Regions from separate parts of the Rossellomorea sp. KS-H15a genome, predicted to be linked through region 2. Evidence: a T-box and tRNA genes for the amino acid it is inferred to sense, from the RefSeq annotation. Region 2 holds a T-box; the other holds one or more tRNA genes.
The links. A T-box is a leader RNA that pairs with one kind of tRNA and senses whether it is charged. The one in region 2 lies ahead of alaS (alanine--tRNA ligase), so its partner is inferred to be a tRNA-Ala.

Region 1 (10,888 bases), 650 kb from region 2:
GGTTCCGATTATTCACCTTCATCACACCTTTCGCCCCGTGAGCTTTTAACGCTTTTTCGTCTACCAGTGTGACATCATTGATTTCGAGACGTAATCGTGTGGCACAGTTATCAATGACGACCAGATTTTCTTTACCACCCAGATCTTGAAGGAAGTGAGAAGCCATGATTTCGTACTTACTATTCCCGACTGAACCTTTATCCGGTGCCACCACATCTTCATCATCTTCACGACCCGGAGTCTTCAAATTAAACGTCTTGATCAAGAAAGTGAAGAGCAGGAAGTAGATGATCCCGTAAAGAATTCCGACTCCAAGTAGCAGCCAAGGTTTTTGACCAATTTTGAAATTAAGGATGTAGTCAAAGGCACCCGCCGAGAAACCGAATCCATGATGAATGCCAAGTACATAGGTAACGACCATAGAGCTCGCCGTCAGGACAGCGTGAATCCCGTAAAGGACAGGAGATAGGAACATGAAGCTGAATTCTATCGGCTCAGTGATCCCTGTTAAAAAAGAAGTGACGGCGAGTCCGATTAACATCCCTGCTACATTGGCACGCAGATGTTTTTTGGCCGTCACGATCATGGCGAGACACGCTGCCGGAAGACCGAACATCATGATCGGGAAGAAGCCGGTCTGGAACGTTCCGGCGGTAGGATCCCCTGCAAAGAAGCGTGGAATATCCCCTTTCACGACTTCACCCGCTGCATCTTTGAATGTACCGAATTCAAACCAGACGAGGGTATTCAATACATGATGCAGTCCAACCGGAATCAGGAGACGATTCAGCAGGCCGAACACACCGACTCCCGCCGCACCTGCACCGATGATCCATTCACCGATGGAATTGATCCCGCTTTGGATCGGTGGCCAGATGATACCGAAGATCCCTGCGAGTACAACCATGGATGCTGCCGTCACAATCGGAACGAAACGTCTGCCTCCAAAAAATCCGAGCCATGCCGGAAGTTTAATATCATTAAAACGGTTATATAATAAGCCTGCCACGACTCCGGATATAATCCCTCCGAAAATCGCCATATTGGAATCGGGATCCAGGGCTTTTAAACCGCCCGTCAGTACCAAATAACCAATGGCACCGGCCAATCCGGCTGTACCATTTCCATCTTTCGAAAATCCGATCGCCACACCGATCGCAAAGATTAAAGCTAAATTCTTAAATATGGCATCTCCTGCTTCAGACATGAACGCGATTCCTAATAGATCATCCTGACCCAGGCGCAGCAATAAGGCTGCTGCCGGAAGAACCGCGATGGGAAGCATGAGTGATTTACCGATTCGTTGTAAAAAACCTAACATACTATTCTCTCCTTTAGTTTCAATTGAAAGCGCTTAGACAGAATCATATCATTAAAAAGGAATAGATGTCTATACCAATTTATTCATTGGGACTTATTGCTTTATAGGTTTGTATAGGTTCCCAAACTAATTTTACATGTAAAATATTCATTCAATCCTCTAACTGGTATAGACATCTATACTTACTGGTGGTATTGTAGAATGGTAAAGTACACAAGGAGTGATTTCAATGACCTCAAATATAGAAAAACTGCTGATACTGAATGGAACGATCTATGCAGAAGATAAAGTGTATGAAAAAGGCTATATCAAAATAGAAAATGGCATGATCACCGAATTGGGTGAACGCTCCCGTTTGACCGGTATAGAAGAGTTTAAAGTGATTTCCCTTCCCCATGGGTATAGTGTGGTCCCGGGAATGATAGATATTCATATCCATGGCGTAAATGGAGCCGATACCATGGATGCGACCAGGGAAGCCCTTGATACGATGACCGGGACTCTTCCGAAAGAAGGGACCACGAGCTTCCTCGCCACAACCATGACAGAAGAGTCCGAGTCAATCGAAAAAGCATTGAAGAATACTGCAGATTATATGGCCAATCATCAAAAAGGCGGTCAGGCGGAAATTCTGGGACTTCACCTGGAAGGACCGTTCATCAACCCTGACCGGGCAGGCGCGCAGCCTCTCGATCGAATTCAAAAGCCGAGTGTCGACATATTTAAACGCTGGCAGACACTCTCTCAGAACCAAATAAAATTAGTCACCCTCGCCCCCGAGCTTGATGAGGATCATGAACTGATCTCTTACTTAAAAGAAAACGGGATCATCTCTTCAGTGGGCCACTCCAGTGCAACCTTCGATGAAGTCGGGGAAGCCATCGACGCCGGCTTGTCCCATGTGACCCATTTGTTTAATCAAATGTCAGGCCTGCATCATCGTGAGCCCGGTATTGTCGGGGCATCCTTCCTTCGACAGGAACTGATGGTGGAATTGATTACAGACGGCATCCACGTCCGCCCTGAAGTGATTCAACTCGCTTTTAATCAGATCACAGATGAACGCTTGATCCTTATCACCGATTCCATGAGGGCGAAATGTCTGAAGAATGGTCAGTATGAGCTCGGCGGCCAGATGGTGACGGTCAAGGATGGGAAGGCTTTATTGGATGAGGACACATTGGCAGGAAGCGTCCTGAAAATGAAAGATGCTTTCACAAACATTCAAACATTCACAACGGGCGATATGAGGAGTGCCATTAAAATGACCTCAGAAAATCCGGCAAGGCAATTGAATGTGTTTAACCGGAAAGGAAGCCTTTCCCCCCTTAAAGATGCAGACATCGTCATACTGGACGAAAACAAAGATGTATATGCCACAATATGCAAAGGGAAAACAGCCTATCTTCGAGAGGATGAAACTCATGAAACTAATAGAAGTTAAAGACTACCAGGAAATGAGTCATGTCGCTGCGGACTATCTGTTATCCAAGGTGAACAAAAACAAAAAAATTACCCTGGGACTAGCCACAGGAGGCACACCCCAAGGTCTTTATAAAGCATTGATCGCTGACCATCAGGAAAATAACACCTCCTATCAGCAGGTGTCTTCTTTCAATCTGGATGAATACATCGGACTGTCCGGCGATCATCCCAACAGCTACTGTCACTATATGAATGAGAACCTATTCAATCATATTGATATCCCGTTAGAAAACACACATATTCCTTCAGGGAAAGCCGCCGATCTTGACGGGGAATGTGAAGCGTATGATGAAAAGATCCATTCCGAGGGAGGAATCGACCTTCAGGTACTGGGAATCGGAAGCAATGGACATATCGGATTCAATGAGCCGGGCACTTCTTTTGACTCTCCCACCCATATTGTCGAGCTTACACAATCCACCCGTGAGGCCAATGCCCGCTACTTCGATTCCATCAATGACGTGCCGACGCATGCGATTACAATGGGTATCGCCTCCATTTTAAAAAGCAAAGAAATCCTTCTTCTCGCCTCTGGCCACTCTAAACAGAAGGCATTAAAAAAGTTAGTGGAAGGTGAAATATCAGAGGACTTTCCTGCGTCTGTCTTGAATCGCCATTTGAATGTGACGGTGATCGCCGATAAGGAAGCACTGGCTCTGGTGAAAGATCATAAATTGATGACTAGATGAAAGGGTAAGGATGTAAAAATAAAGCATGAAAAAAAGCGGTGAACAATCCAATGTTCTCCGCTTTTTTTATCATGCAAACACCATTTGTACCCAATAGTATAACAGGAATAAAGTAAATACCGTTGCAGCGGGGATGACGATCAAGGAGACACTCAAGTAATCCTTCCAGTTGACTTTAATATGATTTTGTCTCAGGATATGCATCCAGATAAGTGATGCCAGGGTGCCTATTGGTAAAAGCAGGGAACCGATATCACTGCCGATGACATTGGCAAGATAAATGGTTTTAAGCGTTATGGGGTCCAGTCCCATTTCCGTCAATGTTATCGTCCCGACCATGAGTGCAGGGTGATTATTAAAGATATTTGAAAGAATCGAAACCAATCCCCCCATGGTGAAGCTCGCCTGCAGGAGTCCCTGGTTGACGATCGGTTCACAAAGCGCAACCAGCATATCCGTCAACCCTGCATTATGCAATCCATAAATGATGACATACATGGAAAACGCAAAGATCAGAATATGCCAAGGTGTTTTTTTCAATATATCCAATGGGTTAGTACCCAAATGGTACCATCTCCATAACAGGAGTACGGTTGATCCAAGTACCGCAACCAATTCAATCGGGATCGCAAAGAAGGAAGCGACGAAAAGGAGACAGCGCATGACGAAGACAAACAGTAGCACTTTCAACATGAAGGCTGTTCGCTTTTTCTTGGTTTCCACTGAAATCGTCCCTTTCAGTGGATGGAAATTCTTCGTGAAAAATCTCTCTTCCACATCATGTGTGGACCTTGGTAATGTCTTCGGTAATTTATTCTTTAATACGATGAACATCAGCACTGACATGAACACCAATCCTAATGTCGCAGGTACAAACATCATGGCCGTATGCATGTAGAGGGTCATATGAACAATCTCCAGTGCAATCAAGTTCACAATATTACTTACTCCAATCGGGGCACTAGAAGCGGTGGCAATCAGAGCACCACTCAATAGATACGGAATCATTTCATGGGGTTTTAGTCGAAGATTTTTAAGAAGCAGAATCAGGATGGGGGTTGTAATGAGAATACTTCCATCGTTATTGAATAACAGGGTCATGGTGAAACAAAGCAATTGAATGTACCAATATAAGCGATATCCTGAGTATTTAGACCATTTCACCATACGGGCAGCCACCCAGTGAAAAAAACCGAAGCTTTCTAAAATGACTGCCATGACAATGGTTGCCATGATCGTAATAGACGCCCCCCCTATTTTATCGATGATATCTGCAACGTCAGAGAAGGATACAGTCCCCATCATAAAGATGATCAACGCCCCTACTGATGCAGGCCATGCCTCATTCATCCCACCGGGCCTCAAAAAAATCACTACCATCGTCATCACGAATACAAATATCGTCATTCCTATCGTGAAAGACATATTTATTCTCCTTTCTAAATGATCGGCATGCACAGTTTGATCTGCATGTCCCATTCCCTATATGTATATTCACCCCTATAGAAGTGGACTGGTTTTTCACCTAAATCTAGCAAAATGTATGTTTGTCACTCTAGTATATTTGCCGGTCCGTGACAGGTGCGGAGGAAGCATGGCGGTACAATTATTAAACAAACGCCCTTATATAGTTTCAGGAGGGACCAAGCCCTGTATAATGAATTTTTTTAAGCAAAGCAAAGAATATTTCAAAAAAGCATTGACGGAAGGCATGAACATTTCATATAATAAATCTTGACCGAATCACGGGGCATTAGCTCAGCTGGGAGAGCGTTTGGCTGGCAGCCAAAAGGTCAGCGGTTCGATCCCGCTATGCTCCATACCGAAATGACATAAAAAGGCGTCCTTATTTATACAATAAGGACGCCTTTTTTATTGTGTTGAAAATGGGTTTATTGTCCTGGTTCTAAGGGTAGTAGATAAAAAGTAAATTTATGGATAAAATATGACGTTGTATGACTCTATCCGCAAAAGGAGAATGATATGAAACCCATAAAGCCTCTATTTCGTTTAGCCTTGTTACTCCTCCTTCTAACAGGATGTCAGGGAGATGCAGAAAATGCCGCTACTAAGGAAAAAGGCGGACAGAATCCCGGTCAACCTGCCCAGGCTTCCAAGGATGTGGACTTATCAAATACCCCGGAAGAATGGATCAATGAGGATGAGGGCGAACTCTATCAAAAATACATAGAAAAGAAAAGCTGGTCCAAAGAACCCGAAGCCTATAAAAAAGCTACAGGGAAGGCCATCGATGAATATATGAAGAACATCGTTACGAAAGAAACGGAGAAATGGACCGAACAAAATTGGACACAGTCCATCCTCTCAAGCCTCCAGACGGGGTACGGTGATATTGCCTCTGAGCTTGAAAACTATGAGGTCGTATATGAGGAAATGAAGCTTCCCGATGGTAGACTTCTGCAGGATGTCCCGATGGATGAAATCACCGAAAAAGAAGACAAAAAGGTGAATGTCGCCTTGTTGATCGATTCAAGCGGAAGTATGAAAGCCGACGTGGATGGTGAAAGCAAGATGTCCCTTGCCAAGGATAGCCTGAAAAGCCTCGCAAAGGAGTTACCCGAATCCGTGAATGTTTCCCTGATCGCGTTCGGACATAAGGGAACAGGCAGTGATGCCGATAAAGACATGTCATGTAAGGCAGTCGCGTCTATCTATCCCCTTCAACCGTATGAGGAGGGCGCCTTCTCGGAATCACTGAAGAAATTCGATCCGAAGGGCTGGACCCCACTGGCATCAAGCATCGAATTGGCCAACGAACAACTTACTTCCCATAGTGACGAAAAGACGGAGAACTTCATCTATGTCGTGAGCGATGGAATCGAAACCTGCGATGGGGATCCCGTGGCTGCTGCCAAAAAGGTGAAGGCGGACAATACCAATGTCAAAATCAATATTATCGGATTCGATGTGGACTCAGAAGCCGACGGGCAATTGAAGAAGGTGGCAGAGGCCGGTGGCGGAGAGTACTCCTCTGTGAAATCGAAACAAGAATTGTCTGAAATTGAGAACGTGTGGAAAGAAGTCATCAATAAAAATACGTGGAGATGGTGGGCTGTCAATCGGTTCAGTGATAATGTTTGGACGACAGTCGATCATTATAATGCCTTGAGGGATATCGTCTCTACCTATCAAACGATGATTCGGAATGAAGAAAACAGGATGATCCAGATTCTCAATCGCCTGGAAAAAGAGGAGCTCATTGATTCAGAGAAACGCTCTGCCATCTCTTCTCTCCTGGATGACCGTCAAGAGAAAATCAGGAACTACCTGAATGACCTGGAGTCCAATAAGCACGAAGAAGTGAAAACCGTTTCTGATGAGCTGGATAAACGATTGGATGCGATCAAAAAGCAGGTTGGGATATAAACTGGGAGCCGGTCATATGACCGGTCTCTTTTTTCGTGTGATTTGATTGACTTTTCTGAATACTGTAAGTACCATTTTCTTTATAAGGAAAAGCACGCCGATTACATACGCTTCCTTTTGACGATTGCATTTCTTCCGGCAGAGATGAAAGGAGAACAAAGATCATGAATCAGTATGGAAACCAAGTCCAAAATGAAATTTATCAAAGGAAGGTCCGTCCCTCCATCCCTTTCCGGTTTGAAGAGCTGGAACAAATGGCACGGGAAAAGCTTGAGGACGGCCCGTTTTATTATGTGGCGGGAGGTGCAGGCGGTGAGGGGACGATGCACGCGAACAGGAGTGCCCTCGACCGCTGGCAGATCGTCCCCCGTATGCTGAATAATGTCGAGAACCGCGACCTGAACGTGACTTTATTCGGGGAAATCTACTCCTCCCCCCTCCTCCTTGCACCGATCGGAGTACAATCCATCGTTCACCCTGATGGGGAGCTGGCGTCAGCCCGCGCGGCGGCATCCATGAATGTCCCGTTCATTGCAAGTTCAGCGTCTACTTACTCCATGGAAGAAATCGCTTCCGTCATGGGGGAGTCCCCAAGATGGTTCCAGCTGTATTGGAGTAATGACCTTGAGATTGCAGCAAGTATGCTTCAGAGGGCTGAAGCGTCAGGATACTCCGCTATCGTCGTGACCCTTGATGCCCCGATGATGGCGTGGCGTGAATACGACCTTGAAAACGCCTATCTTCCCTTTTTGTCGGGAGAAGGAGTCGGTAATTACGTGAGCGATCCTGTCTTTCGTTCAAAATTGAAAGAACCCCCTGAAGTCGACCGGAATGCAGCTGCCATCCTCTGGTCCCAAGTGTTTGGCAATGCAAGACTGACATGGGATGACCTGGACTTTCTGCGTGTACATACGAGTCTGCCGATCCTGCTGAAAGGCATTCTCCATCCCGACGACGCCAAGCTTGCCATCGACCGGGGAATGGATGGAATTATCGTATCCAATCATGGTGGAAGACAGGTTGACGGGGCCATCGGAGCCTTAGACTCTCTGCCCGTCATATGCGACGTCGTGAACGGGCGTATCCCTGTGCTCTTTGACAGCGGGATCCGGCGTGGAGCCGATGTCGTAAAAGCCCTTGCCCTCGGAGCAGATTCCGTTCTCATAGGCAGGCCCTATATGTACGGTCTGACCCTGGCAGGTGAACAAGGGGTGAAAGAAGTGATCCGGAATATATTGGCCGATCTCGATTTAACATTGGCCCTTTCAGGTCAATCATCTGTTTCCGAATGTGATGCCTCCCTTTTGAAAGACGTGAAGGACGGTTCATTTCATTCAAAGAAAGGGTGGAACGCACAGCCAACTGCAGGATTCAAGTCATAGTGAAGGAGCCTCTGTCCAATTCGGCAGAGGCTTTTTCGCGCAGATGATATTAGCCCCCTGCCAAGGGTTTTTCCATGGTATACTTTCTTCTATAAAGGGGTTGATAAATATGGAAAAATATCCAGAATTTAAAACAGAGAGATTGGTTCTAAGACAGATTGCAATGGAAGATGTCGATTTTCTTTATGAACTTTATACGTCCGTGGACGTTCTCCGCTATTTCGGCATGAGTCCGATAGAATCAAAAGACGTGGCGGTCAGCATGGTTGAAAACTATGAAAAGCACCTGGAATCAGGCGGTCCCATGCGTTGGGCCATCGTGGAGAAAGATTCCAACAAGATGATCGGGACATGCGGTTTCCATGGCATTTCGAAGGCTTATAAACGCTGCGAAATCGGATATGACCTTCATCCCAGCCATTGGGGTAAGGGAATCATGGGTGAAGCCCTGGCCCCACTACTCCATTACCTTTTTTCAGAAAAAGGAATGATTCGTATAGGAGCAGTGATCGTTCCTTATAATAAGGCATCGGCCCGGGTAGTGGAGAAGCTTGGATTCAAGCAGGAAGGTTTGCTGAGGGAATATATCCTACAGGATGACCAGGCATTTGACGCATATATGTACAGTTTATTGAAGAAAGAATGGCTGGATTAGTTATGAGACGAACCTGAATAGGAAATAATGGTCAGTGCATATGAAAAAGGAGCTGGTAGAATGGTACAGCAATTGTTTCATGGGTTCTTGCGCTGGCCCTTAGTTATTCGGATCTTCATGATTGCCATCACGCTGATGCTATCTTTCGGCACAGTCATTCATTTTATAGAACCTGATACTTTCCCTTCGCTATTTGACGGGATCTGGTGGGCCATCATTACAACGTCAACCGTGGGTTATGGAGATTTCGTCCCATTAACATGGGAAGGACGATTGCTTGGGATTGTACTCATCCTGGTTGGTGCAGGTTTCCTTTCAACCTATTTCGTCACACTGGCAGCCGAAACCGTCATGACCCAGAATGCCTATCTGGAAGGAAAGGCAACATATAAAGGAAAAGAACATGTCATCATCGTAGGCTGGAATGAGCGTGCACGGGAAGTGATCAATCAGCTGACCTCCCTTCAGTCAACCTGTGATATTATCCTGGTCGATGAAACCCTCCAAAAGAACCCCTATAACAATCATCATATCCATTTTGTAAAGGGGACTCCTTTCAAGGATTCCATCCTGAAGAAAGCCAATTTGAATGAAGCATCGATTGCCATCATCACAGCCGATCAAAATAAAGACGAAATGACTTCTGATATGAATTCGGTCCTGACCCTCCTTGCCATTAAAGGAAATCATCCCGGACTATATACCGTGGTCGAAATTCTCCAGAAGGATCAAGTCGCTAATGCGAAACGGGCCGGTGCCGATGAAGTCATCCAGACCAATATGCAGACAAGCTACGTAATGATGAATAGCATCATATCCCAGGGGATGTCCAAAACGATCTTAAAGCTGTTGAATCACCTTAAAGGAAATAATCTGAAGCTGATCCCTGTTGCAAAAGAGTACATCAATGAAAACTTCCATTCCCTTAGTGGACACCTACTCAAGCACAACATCATCCTTCTCGGCATTAAAAAAGGAGAAAACACATCCGTGAATCCTCCTTTAACGACGATTGTTGAAGAATCAGACGAACTTCTTGTGATTTCTAACTAGAAAACAGAGTGGTCTCAAGTTCCTTCACAAGTTCCTTCCCAACGGCAATGTACTTTTCAGGAAAACTTGCATCGGGATCCTGTGGCTCTGAAAATTGATTGACAGAACCGGAAAAGTTCCCTGTCGACGCAAAGTCGTCCAGGCCAATCTGGTATTTATGAGAAAGAAGGAACGGTTTACCGAATTCAACGGTAGCTCCCCTTGAGTCCAGTTGCCCGTCTACTGAGGTAAAAGGCACTCTTAGAAATTGATACCCGACCTCGTCATCAATTTTATAATCGAAGTAGCCGTGATCGTAATCCCAGTTACCGCCGATCGAATATCCAAGCGGCTTTAGTAGCTGTTCCAGTTTATACAGTTGATAATGCTGTCCTTCAATGCTTGATGAAAGCTCAATCACGTGGATGCATCCCCTTTCTTTTAGGGATAGTTTCTCCTAAAAGAAAAGAAAAATGTAAAAAGAGCACTGAGATTTACTCAGTGCTCTTGTTCATTATTTCAGGCGTTTTTCAAGCTCGGCTTTCTTCTCTTCAAAGCCTGGTTTACCAAGAAGGGCGAACATATTCACTTTATATGCTTCCACTCCCGGCTGATCGAATGGATTCACACCAAGAAGGTATCCACTCATGGCACATGCTTTCTCGAAGAAGTACACCAGGTAACCGAATGTGTAGGCATCCATTGCAGGAATTTCCACGATCAGGTTAGGTACCCCTCCATCTGTATGGGCAAGCAGTGTTCCTTCAAATGCTTTATTATTCACGAAGTCCACAGTTTCACCTGCAAGATAGTTCAATCCATCCAGGTCACTTTCCGCTTTCTCGATTTTCAGCTCATGACGGGGCTCTGAAACCTTGATGACTGTTTCGAAAATGTCACGGCGTCCTTCCTGAACGTATTGTCCAAGAGAATGAAG
Region 2 (10,888 bases):
CATGAAGGCATCGGCACCCGCAGATGCCAATGATTCAATATCGGATACAGAGGCAGGGGTCACAAGAAGTTCCGGCTTTTTCATCGTTGTTCACCTCTTTTTTTACTGATGGCAATTCCGTCACCGACAGGTAAAATACTTGTATCGAACTCTTCATGATTCATTAGCCACGCATTATAATTCTGCAGCTTCTTGACCATGTTCCTGATTCGTTTCTGTTCGACGTGTTCTTCTGCAACCAGTCCTTTGAATAAGACATTATCCGAGTAAACGACGCCGTTTTCAGACAGCATACCGGAATAGAGCTCAAAGAATTTAAGGTACTGACCTTTGGCAGCATCGATAAAGATAGCATCATATGGTCCGTGCTTTTCCACTTCCTCGGCAAGCTCCAATGCATCACCGAACAGGGTGACGACCCTTTTGCCATCTTCAGAACGGGAGAGGAACCCCTGTGCTGCTTCGAATCTTTCTTCATCCCGCTCAAGGGTGACGACCGTCGCCTCTGGAAGTGCCCCCGCCATGCGGAGGGCAGAATATCCGATGGCCGTCCCGATCTCAAGGATCACTTTCGGCTGTTGGATCCGTAACATCCCCAGGAGCGCTTCGATGCCGACCAGTTCCATGATGGGAACATTGTGTTCCACTGCATATTCCTCCATCTCGGAAATTAAGGCCGGACGTCCTTTCACGATTGATTCTATATAGCCAATCACTTGTTCGTTCATATATAAGCCTCACGATCATGTTCATAAATAGTGCCCGTGTAACGCTTCTTTCTTAACATGAAAAGAAGAAAGCTACAATGAGCTTTCTACTTCACACGTTCATCAAGATAACGCCCGGATATAAAAATAACTTGTACTATTTTACCACACAGAGAAGAGGAAAGCGAATGTTTCTTTCCTCTTCTCACCGAGCTATTCTTCTTTGTTGGTAATATATTTTGCTTTTTTCTCGTTATGTTCATCCAGTGTTTCAGAATAGTATACCGAGCCGTTGGAAGCTGCCAGGAAATAATAATACTCTGTATCCTCCGGCTGCAGGGCGGCTTCAATTGAAGACAAGCCCGCATTCGCTATCGGACCAGGCGGCAACCCCTTCACCTGGTATGTGTTATAAGGCGATTCCACTTCAAGATCTTTATAAACGGTTTTGTCTTTATGCTTTCCTAATGCATATAAGACCGTCGGATCTGTCTGAAGGGGCATACCTTCTTCCATACGATTATAGAACACACTTGAAATTTTCCCTCTGTCCGCTTTTTCCGTCGCTTCTTCCTCGATCAGGGAAGAAAGGGTGAGAAGCTCATGAGGCGTATACTCGTTTGCTGCCATGGCTTCCTGGTATTGAGCCAATACTTCATTCGTTTGCGCGATCATCTTCTTTAAAATCGTGTCTAAAGATGGTTTCTTTTCATAGAAAGGGTACGTCGCAGGATAAAGATATCCTTCCAGCGGGCGTTTGATTTCTTTCTTGAAGATTTCATCTGTAATCAATTCCGGATATTCCTCTTTTAATTGCTCGAGCCATTTCTTATCGTTTAATTTCTTTTCAATCTCATCTTTTTTATATGGGGACTTTTCAGCGATGATCTCTGCGATCTGGTCCAATTGAAGTCCCTCTGGAATGGTAATCTTGAATTCTGCTTTCCTCATGACCTTACCAGTCTTCAAGCTGTTGACGATTTCATTCAAGGTCATGGAAGGCGTCAAATCATAAGAACCTGCCTGGAATCCTGCTTCGTTATTGAATTTCACGTAATATTTAAAGACTGTTGAATTCTTAACGATCCCTTTGTCCTCCAGGATTTTTCCTATACTCGATACCCCGGAGCCAATGGGGATGTCCACTTTCACCGTTTTCGTATTATCAGGATCAACCGGTTTCAGGGCTGAATTCACATAAAGGTAGCCTCCAATGGCCGTTCCCCCTATGATAATGACAAGACAAAGAATGACAAGTCCTACTACTTTTCTAATGACTTTGGCCTCCTCTTGCCTTTCAAGCAATTTCTTCATAAGTGTCTCTTTTATCTTTTTCTTTTCTTCCAACGCTTTCATTTCCCCCCTTCGAGCAAAAAAGCGGGCTATCCGTCATGCGCAATTCGACATCATCTCCACTATTATACAATATTTTGCACAAAGTGAAACAGGGACCTGCAAAAAGGGTGAATTATTTGTCCCTTTTTGCGGTCCCTGTTTCATATAGTCCTATGACGACTGCTTATTCAGCGTCTTCTTCTTCATCAAGGAAAGTGTTTAACATTTCTTCGATCATGTCCCACTCTTCTTCTGTTTCAATCGGCTTTAATTCGCCTTCCTGGCCTTCGTCACCAGGCATGAATGCAGATGCATGAATTTCGATTTCTTCTTCGTCGTTCTCATCTGCCCCAAGTGGATAGTAAAGGACGTACGATTTATTGAATTTATCTGATTCAAATGTGAAAAGGACCTCGCATAATTGCTCATTTCCTTGTTCGTCAACTACTGTAATTTGTTTTTCTCCGTGTTCCATGAACATTCACCTCATTATTTTTGGCTGTCAAGATATCCTTGAAGGATCATCATCGCAGCCATTTTGTCGATCACTTTCTTACGTTTCTTCCTGCTGACGTCAGCTTCTAACAGCACTCGTTCAGCAGCCATGGTGCTCAGCCTTTCATCCCAGTATTTAATGGGAAGGGATAACTCCTGTTGAATCAATTCTCCATAAGCTTTAGACGCTTCCCCACGCGGACCGATCGTGTTATTCATGTTTTTAGGCATTCCAACCACAACGGTATCCACCTGGTATTCATCGGCAAGTTTCTTTATTCGATCCATCCGGAACACACCTTGATCTTCGTCGATCTTAATCGTTTCAATTCCCTGAGCTGTCCAGCCAAGCTCATCGCTGATTGCGACTCCGACTGTTTTAGAACCAACGTCTAAACCCATTACACGCATCTATTATCCCTCTTTGTGTTGTTTCAAATACGATTTGACTAATTCTTCGATGATCTCATCTCGTTCTAAACGGCGGATGATATTTCTGGCATCCTGATGTCTGGGAATGTAAGCCGGGTCTCCAGATAATAAGTATCCTACGATTTGATTGATCGGGTTGTACCCTTTTTCCTGCAGAGCATCGTGAACCTGTAAGAGCACTTCTTTCACGTCATGTTCGAACGGCTCCTCTGAAAAATCAAACCGCATCGTTTTGTCAAAAGAACTCATTTTTAGCACCTCTCTTTAGGCTTGTCTTTTTGACAACCGAATTGTTAATCGTTACCTCCATTGTACACCACTTTCACACGGAGTTAAATGGATTTGACCCATTCTTCTACAAATTGAAGGGCTTCTTCGACTTTTTCCGGATTTTTACCGCCAGCCTGGGCCATGTCCGGACGGCCACCGCCTCCTCCGCCACAGCGGGAAGCGACTTCTTTCACCAATTTGCCGGCATGATATCCTTTTTCGACTAAGTCATCCGTAACTCCTGCAATGATGGTCACTTTGTCGTCACCAGTTGTTGCCAGTACGATTACCCCGGATGAAAGCTTCTGCTTCAGATCATCCATCATCGTGCGCAGTCCGTTGCTGTCACCGGCTGCCACTTTCGCAGACAGGACATTCACACCATCGATGACCTTCACTTGATCCGTCAAGCTACCTGCTTCTATGTTAGACAACTTTGCAGATAAAGATTCATTTTCCCTTTGAAGCTCTTTCATCTCACCTAATAATGAGTCTACTCGATTGACTACTTCTTTCGGATTCGATTTCAGTTTCGCTGCAACCTCTTTCAGTTGAGATACCTGATCATTCAATACTGTATACGCATTTTCTGCTGTAAAGGCTTCGATCCGTCTGGTACCGGCACCGATCCCGCTTTCAGAGAGGATCTTGAATAAGCCGATCTCGGATGTATTGGATACGTGACAGCCTCCGCAAAGCTCCAGGCTGTAGTCTCCAATCGATACGACACGTACTTCTGAACCATATTTCTCACCGAATAACGCCATGGCACCCATCTCTTTAGCCTCGGTTAGAGATTTCAGGGCCGTGTTCACTGACATCGCTTTCCAAACCTTCTCATTGACGATGGCTTCGATCCGTTCCATTTCTTCTGGTGATACAGATCCGAAATGAGAGAAATCAAAGCGCAGACGATCCGGTTCAACAAGGGAACCTGCCTGATTCACGTGTTCTCCAAGGACGTCTTTCAATGCCTGATGAAGAATGTGGGTCGCTGTATGGTTTTTCTCCACTTTTGTTCTGGATTCTCTTGAAACCCTTGCAAGGACCTCGGCCCCCTGCTCCAATGTCCCCTCTTCTACAACGGCCGTGTGAAGGTTTTGTCCATTAGGTGCTTTTTTGACCGTTTTGACGAATACTCTTACGCCATCTGCTTCGATATATCCCTTATCCCCGATCTGTCCACCGCTTTCTGCATAGAAAGGAGTCTCGTTGAGGATGAACTGGCATTCCTGACCTTTACCGACCTGAGGCTGACGTTCATTGTCCACCAATAATTCAAGGACTGTCGAATTACTTTCGAGTGTGTCATATCCGACAAAGCGGCTTTCCACTGTAATATCACTCAGCACTCCACCCTGCACCTGCATGCTTCCTACATCCTGGCGGGCAGATCTCGCTCTTTCACGCTGACCTTCCATCTCTCTCTCAAAACCTTCATGATCAACCGTCAATCCTTCTTCTTCTGCGTACTCTTCCGTTAATTCAACAGGGAAACCATACGTGTCATAAAGACGGAAGACATCTTCACCAGGAATCACGTTACTTCCGGAAGACTTTTGTACCTTGACGATGGATGAAAGGATAGCCAAACCTTCATTCAATGTCTCATGGAAACGGTCCTCTTCATTTTTCACCACTTTTTGGATGAATTCTGCTTTTTGCTTCACTTCCGGATAGAAGTCAACCATGATTTCAGAAACGACAGGAACCAATTCATACATGAATGGGCGGTTGATTTCGATCTGTTTGGCAAAGCGTACAGCGCGGCGAAGAAGTCTTCTTAAGACATACCCGCGGCCTTCATTGGATGGAAGGGCCCCGTCACCGATCGCAAAGGAAACCGTTCTGATATGATCGGCAATAACTTTGAAAGCTACATCCGTATCGTTGTCTTTGCCGTAAGACTTCCCTGAAATTTCTTCCGTTGCAGCAATGATCGGCATAAATAAATCGGTATCAAAGTTCGTAGGGACTTCCTGAACGACGCACGCCATTCGCTCGAGGCCCATGCCAGTATCAATGTTCTTCTTCGGAAGCGGTGTGTACGTCCCGTCAGGATTGTGATTGAATTGTGAGAACACCAGATTCCACACTTCAAGATAACGATCATTTTCCCCGCCTGGATATAATTCTGGATCTTCGGGATTGTCTCCGTATTCAGGTCCGCGATCATAGAAGATTTCTGTATTCGGACCACTCGGGCCTTCTCCGATATCCCAGAAGTTCCCTTCGATACGGATGATGCGTTCCGCAGGGACCCCCACTTTTTGGTTCCAGATGTCAAATGCTTCGTGATCTTCCGGGTGGATCGTGACGGAAAGCTTTTCAGGATCGAAGCCAACCCACTTTTCATCCGTGAGGAACTCCCATGCCCATTCAATTGCTTCTACCTTAAAGTAATCACCGATCGAGAAGTTCCCGAGCATCTCGAAGAATGTATGATGTCGTGCTGTCTTCCCTACATTCTCGATGTCGTTCGTACGAATCGATTTTTGGGCATTCACGATTCGTGGATTTTGAGGGATCACACGGCCATCAAAATATTTCTTTAATGTCGCTACCCCACTGTTGATCCATAATAGGGAAGGATCTTCATGGGGAACGAGTGATGCACTCGGTTCTACTCCGTGTCCTTTTTCCTGAAAGAAATCTAAAAACTTCTGACGAATTTCTGCGCCTGTTAATTTGTTCATATCAAGCTTCCTCCTTTGTATGTATGGTTAAAAAAGAATACAAAAAAGCCCTCATCCCTAAAACAGGGACGAGAGCTGTTTCTCGCGGTACCACCCTGGTTATGAATAAACCTTCGTTCATTCATCCCTCAATGCACCTTAACGCGGCTGGACGGCAGGCTTTACCTGCACTCAGGATTAGCATTCCGTTATCCTTCATCTAAAATCCCTTACACCCTGGGGGATTTCTCTCTGGAAGATGGACTATAACGTACTCGGTCCTTCATTGCTTTCATTTTATGCGAATACTTGTATATGTTGGATTATAGAAATATTCATCGTATTTGTCAATGATCATTCCCATTTTTCAGCTATTCATCGATCTTTGTATGAAGAAAATGGGTCCTTCCGTGTAAAATGGCCACTTTAATGACGGCAAGAAAGGGAACTGCTACAATCATGCCGATCACACCGCCTACCTCGCCTCCCAGGATTAAAGCACCCATGATGAATAAAGGGTGCATATGAAGACTTTTACCGACGATGAGTGGTGATAGGATGTTACCCTCCAAGAACTGCAGGACCACCACCATAATGACAACATAGATCACCATATTCGTGGAGATCGTACTTGCGATGATGGCTGCCGGGACAGCCCCAATGATCGGGCCGAAATACGGGATCACATTCGTCACGCCAATGATCAAGCCGAGAATGAGGGGGTATTTCATACCGATCAGCCATAGGGTGGCGGCTGAAATACCACCGATGATCAAGCAAACCAAGAGCTGCCCCCGGATATAACCACCGAGGGATTCATCCACATCATGTGAAAATGATATCGCACTCTGCCTCCACTGTTTCGGGGTAAGCTGCCACATGAACGCCTTTACTTTTGTAATATCCTTTAATAAATAAAAGGATACGAAGGGAATGATGGCCACGATGAGCAGACTGTTCATGAACTTCATCACCGTCGCCAGCACCAAAGCCACAAGGCCCGTCACCCACGCTTCGAGTCCGTCTATTCTCTTCTCAAGCTGTGACTGGATTCCGTCCGGCCATGTGGAAGTCTCACTCTGAACAACCTTCAGCCAGCCCTGGTACTGCTCTGTGAAAACCGGCGCGTTCTCCGATAAATCCTTCAGCTGATGAATGACGGCCGGGGTCCCTTTATAGATGGCATAGCCCAATCCCCCAAAGAAAAGGAGGTAGATGAAGAGGATGGCGATCCCCCTGTGAATACCTGCTTCATGCAGTTTCTCCACTACAGGATGAAGCAGGTAGGCAATGAACCCGCCTATGAAGAAAGGAAGCAGGGAAAAGAATAAGACCTCTAATACCGGATGCCATACAGGCTTCAATAAATAGAGTACATATAAAAATAATGCAAGAATGAGGGCCATCGAAAGCCTGTATATCCATCTTGTATAAGATTTTCTTTCCACCATCCACACCTCCCTCTTTTCTCCTCTAGTGTTTGAAGATAAGAGGTGGTTTTATTCATGGGGATTCATTCGCCCTCCTTTATTAAAGAACAAAAAAAGAGACTGACCCACAATGAGCCAGTCTCTTTCGGCTGTTAAAAAAGTTTCTTTACTTGTTTACGGATTCGTTTCATTTGTCTCTGACTCATCATATTGGACCTTTGAGAATAGATGGAAGCCGCGACTCCTGCTCCAAAACCAACGATGGATGCAAATGTTTTATTCAAGAAAGACACCTCTTCCTAGCTTAGTCGGCGTTCTTCCTCATCAAACAAGTCATCTAAGGAGCTGAGTGATCCATCCTCTTCCACCTGGTGAGTGTGAATGACTCCCTTAGACAAGGAAAGTTCAATATAACATCCCCAACAATAGTATTGGTTGATGCCGATCTTTCCGATATCTTTACTCTGACAATTTGGACACTTCATCGGTACGTTCACCTCAGGGCTTCACCGGATAATGGTGATTATTCCCTACCATCATGTCCAATCAGTGCATGTTTTATACTTGTTTAATGAGTTCTGACGCCCAAACATTGATGCAATATCAACGTTCTTATATAGTGTGGGATATTTTCCTGAATTCATAAGGAGTAACCTTTTCCATAGCATCCATTGAATTTTTATGGAGTGGTGACGGACTGCCCGATTTCTTCTTTTACATAATCAATTTCAAATCCGAGATCTTCAAGCATTTTATGGTCCGCTGTGCCGTCCTGTCCGGCTGTCGTAAGGTAATCCCCGACAAAGATCGAGTTTGCAGGATAAAGGCCCAGTGGCTGAAGGCTTCGCAGGTTCACTTCACGCCCACCGGAAATCCTGATCTCTTTCGTTGGATTGATGAAGCGCATCAAGCAAAGGACCTTTAAGCAATACCTCGGGTTCAGTTCATCCGTTCCTTCAAGAGGTGTCCCATCGATGGCATGAAGGAAATTGACCGGTATCGAGTCAGCATCGAGGACCTTCAGGCTATGTGCCATATCCACCACATCCTGCAGCGTTTCTTTCATGCCGACAATGATTCCGGAGCAAGGGGAAATACCTTCTGCTTTTGCCTGCTCTACGGTATTCACCCTGTCTTCATATGTATGGGAAGTGGTGATGTTTTCATGATGATTAACGGACGTATTGATGTTATGGTTGTAGCGGTCCACCCCTGCTTCCTTTAACCGTTTCGCCTGGTCACCCTTTAATAATCCTAGACATGCGCATACTTTCAAATTATACTGTTCCTTGATTTCTTTAACGGCCGATACAACATGATCCACTTCCCGATTGCTCGGACCACGGCCACTTGCCACGATGCAGTAAGTGCCGACATTCAGTTGATGAGCATTTTCGGCTCCCTTCATGATGGTTTCTTTATCCACCATGCGGTACTTCTCAATCGGTGCATCAGAGACGCTTGACTGGGAACAGTACCCACAATTCTCAGGACACAGTCCCGATTTTGTATTAATGATCATATTTAATTTGACCTTATTTCCATAATAATGTTTCCGGATCACGTACGCGCTGTGCAACAGCTCCAGAAGCTCATCATCCGGACTTTTCAGGATGGCTAAAGCTTCTTCGTTCGTTAGTTCCCTTCCCTCGATGACCTCATCTGCAAGTGTTTTCCACGTTTTCATCTGACAACCTCCCCATTAAGCGGCACGCTTCAAATTTCTAAATGTACTTTTTGACAGAACCGATTTTTCTAAACGATGGGCCATGACACCAGCACAGACGGCTAAAATGATGTCCTTCGGAAGCGGAACCACCATCCATGCCCATGCGAGCTTATAGGTGAATCCTTCCGGAGCTTGTGCCCAGAACTTATATGCAGCGTACATCCAGTTTGTTCCGACTACATAATTGACGGCCATCCCGACCAGTGCGGCGAAGATATATACTTTGATCCCTTTATGTTTTTCCACGATTTTACCGGTAATGTAAGCTGTGAAGATAAACGAAACGATAAATCCGAATGTCGGGCTTACTATAGAAGATAACCCTGCTCCAAATCGGGCAAATACCGGGACCCCTACAAGACCGACCAATGCGTACACTGTCATGGAAATCGCCCCGACCCTGCTTCCAAGGATCGCCCCTGCTAAAATGGCGAAAAACGTCTGTAAAGTAATGGGCACACCGCCTACTACCATAAAAGGTACGAATGTGGTGATGTTGGCACCGATCGCCATAAGTGCAACAAACATCCCTGCCAGTGTAAGATCGATTGTCCTTAATTTTCTGCTCATCTGTCTTCCCCCATCTGTCATTTTTTCTACAAGATAAGGATATCGCTTTCATTAAATATATGTCAACTTAAATTTTGTTTTAGTTGACAATAAACTTAAAAAAAGTTGATGAATGACATCTTCATTCATCAACTTTATGCCTTCATGAAATCGTAAGGGCTGATCCCTTCCATTCCAATCATCGGGTCTTCATTCAGAAGGACTTCTTCAATGGGTATGTCCCCTTCTGATAAATCTTCTTCCACACGACGCCCCTCGTGATGCAGTATGCCTCTCAGCTTCTCACTCAAGGTCGTTTTCCTGAGAAAATCATCTTCCCTCTCCACTCCAAGCTTGAAAGCATCCAGCTCTCCGCAGAGAATGAGAAATTGCTTGCTCCTTGTAATGGCCGTGTATAGGAGATTTCTCCGTAACATCCGGTAATAGCTCTTTACGACGGGTAAAATGACAATGGGAAATTCGCTTCCCTGGGATTTATGGATCGAGCAGCAATACGCATGGGTGATTTGCATGAGGTCCTGCCGTGTATACGTGACCTCATTGCCTTCATACGAAACGATGATCATGTCCTGTTTCTCGGTGTTTTCCTTCGCATAAAAGATCGAAACGATTTCACCTATATCCCCGTTGAAAACATTGTTTTCAGGCTGATTGACAAGCTGAAGGACTTTATCACCGATCCGGTATTTCACGTCCCCGAAGGCGATTTCTTTCCGTGTCCCATCGTTACTATTAAAGATTTCCTGAAGAAGTTCATTCAAGCGGTCGATCCCTGCAGGGCCCCTGTACATTGGGGCAAGGACCTGTATATCTTTAGGTGAGTAGCCCTTCTTCTTGGCATTTTCCACCACTTTCTGAACGACCTCTGAAATCTGATTCGTCCTGCAGGGAAAGAACGAACGATCTTTTTGCTGTTTGGTCAAATCGGCGGGAACCTGTCCCCTTTTCATATAGTGAGCAAGTTCAATGATCGAGGAACCCTCTTCCTGCCTGTATATATCCGTCAACCTGACAGTCGGCACGCTTTCCGAATTCAACAAGTCCTTCAGTACCTGACCCGGACCGACGGACGGCAATTGATCTTCATCCCCGACAAATATCACTTGAATATCATCAGGCAGAGCCTTCAGCAATTGATGGGCCAGCCAAGTGTCGACCATGGACACTTCGTCCACAATCAACAGCTTGCCCTCGATGGCCCGTTCTTCATCGCTCTGAAATCCTTCCTGACCATTCCATCCGAGG

Region 1: it encodes a tRNA-Ala, which carries the amino acid that the T-box ahead of alaS (alanine--tRNA ligase) is inferred to sense. The anticodon was not compared.

The regions. Positions count from the first base shown of each region.
Region 1 covers NZ_CP096886.1:4,141,435-4,152,322, forward strand. Annotated here, with positions in the region: gene nagE (N-acetylglucosamine-specific PTS transporter subunit IIBC) at 1-1,321, opposite strand, end outside; gene nagA (N-acetylglucosamine-6-phosphate deacetylase) at 1,551-2,765, shown strand; gene nagB (glucosamine-6-phosphate deaminase) at 2,746-3,495, shown strand; gene M1J35_RS21310 (arsenic transporter) at 3,565-4,920, opposite strand; tRNA gene M1J35_RS21315 (tRNA-Ala) at 5,243-5,315, shown strand; gene M1J35_RS21320 (vWA domain-containing protein) at 5,479-6,882, shown strand; gene M1J35_RS21325 (lactate 2-monooxygenase) at 7,047-8,264, shown strand; gene M1J35_RS21330 (GNAT family N-acetyltransferase) at 8,374-8,919, shown strand; gene M1J35_RS21335 (potassium channel family protein) at 8,980-9,972, shown strand; gene M1J35_RS21340 (YugN-like family protein) at 9,965-10,372, opposite strand; gene M1J35_RS21345 (glucose-6-phosphate isomerase) at 10,466-10,888, opposite strand, start outside.
Region 2 covers NZ_CP096886.1:3,494,090-3,504,977, forward strand. Annotated here, with positions in the region: gene M1J35_RS17925 (peptidase U32 family protein) at 1-84, opposite strand, end outside; gene M1J35_RS17930 (O-methyltransferase) at 81-728, opposite strand; gene mltG (endolytic transglycosylase MltG) at 921-2,063, opposite strand; gene M1J35_RS17940 (DUF1292 domain-containing protein) at 2,227-2,517, opposite strand; gene ruvX (Holliday junction resolvase RuvX) at 2,532-2,948, opposite strand; gene M1J35_RS17950 (IreB family regulatory phosphoprotein) at 2,952-3,218, opposite strand; gene alaS (alanine--tRNA ligase) at 3,302-5,935, opposite strand; T-box leader at 5,997-6,210, opposite strand; gene M1J35_RS17960 (AI-2E family transporter) at 6,286-7,365, opposite strand; gene M1J35_RS17965 (YrzQ family protein) at 7,497-7,628, opposite strand; gene M1J35_RS17970 (hypothetical protein) at 7,644-7,829, opposite strand; gene bioB (biotin synthase BioB) at 8,024-9,031, opposite strand; gene M1J35_RS17980 (biotin transporter BioY) at 9,047-9,643, opposite strand; gene M1J35_RS17985 (SF1B family DNA helicase RecD2) at 9,778-10,888, opposite strand, start outside.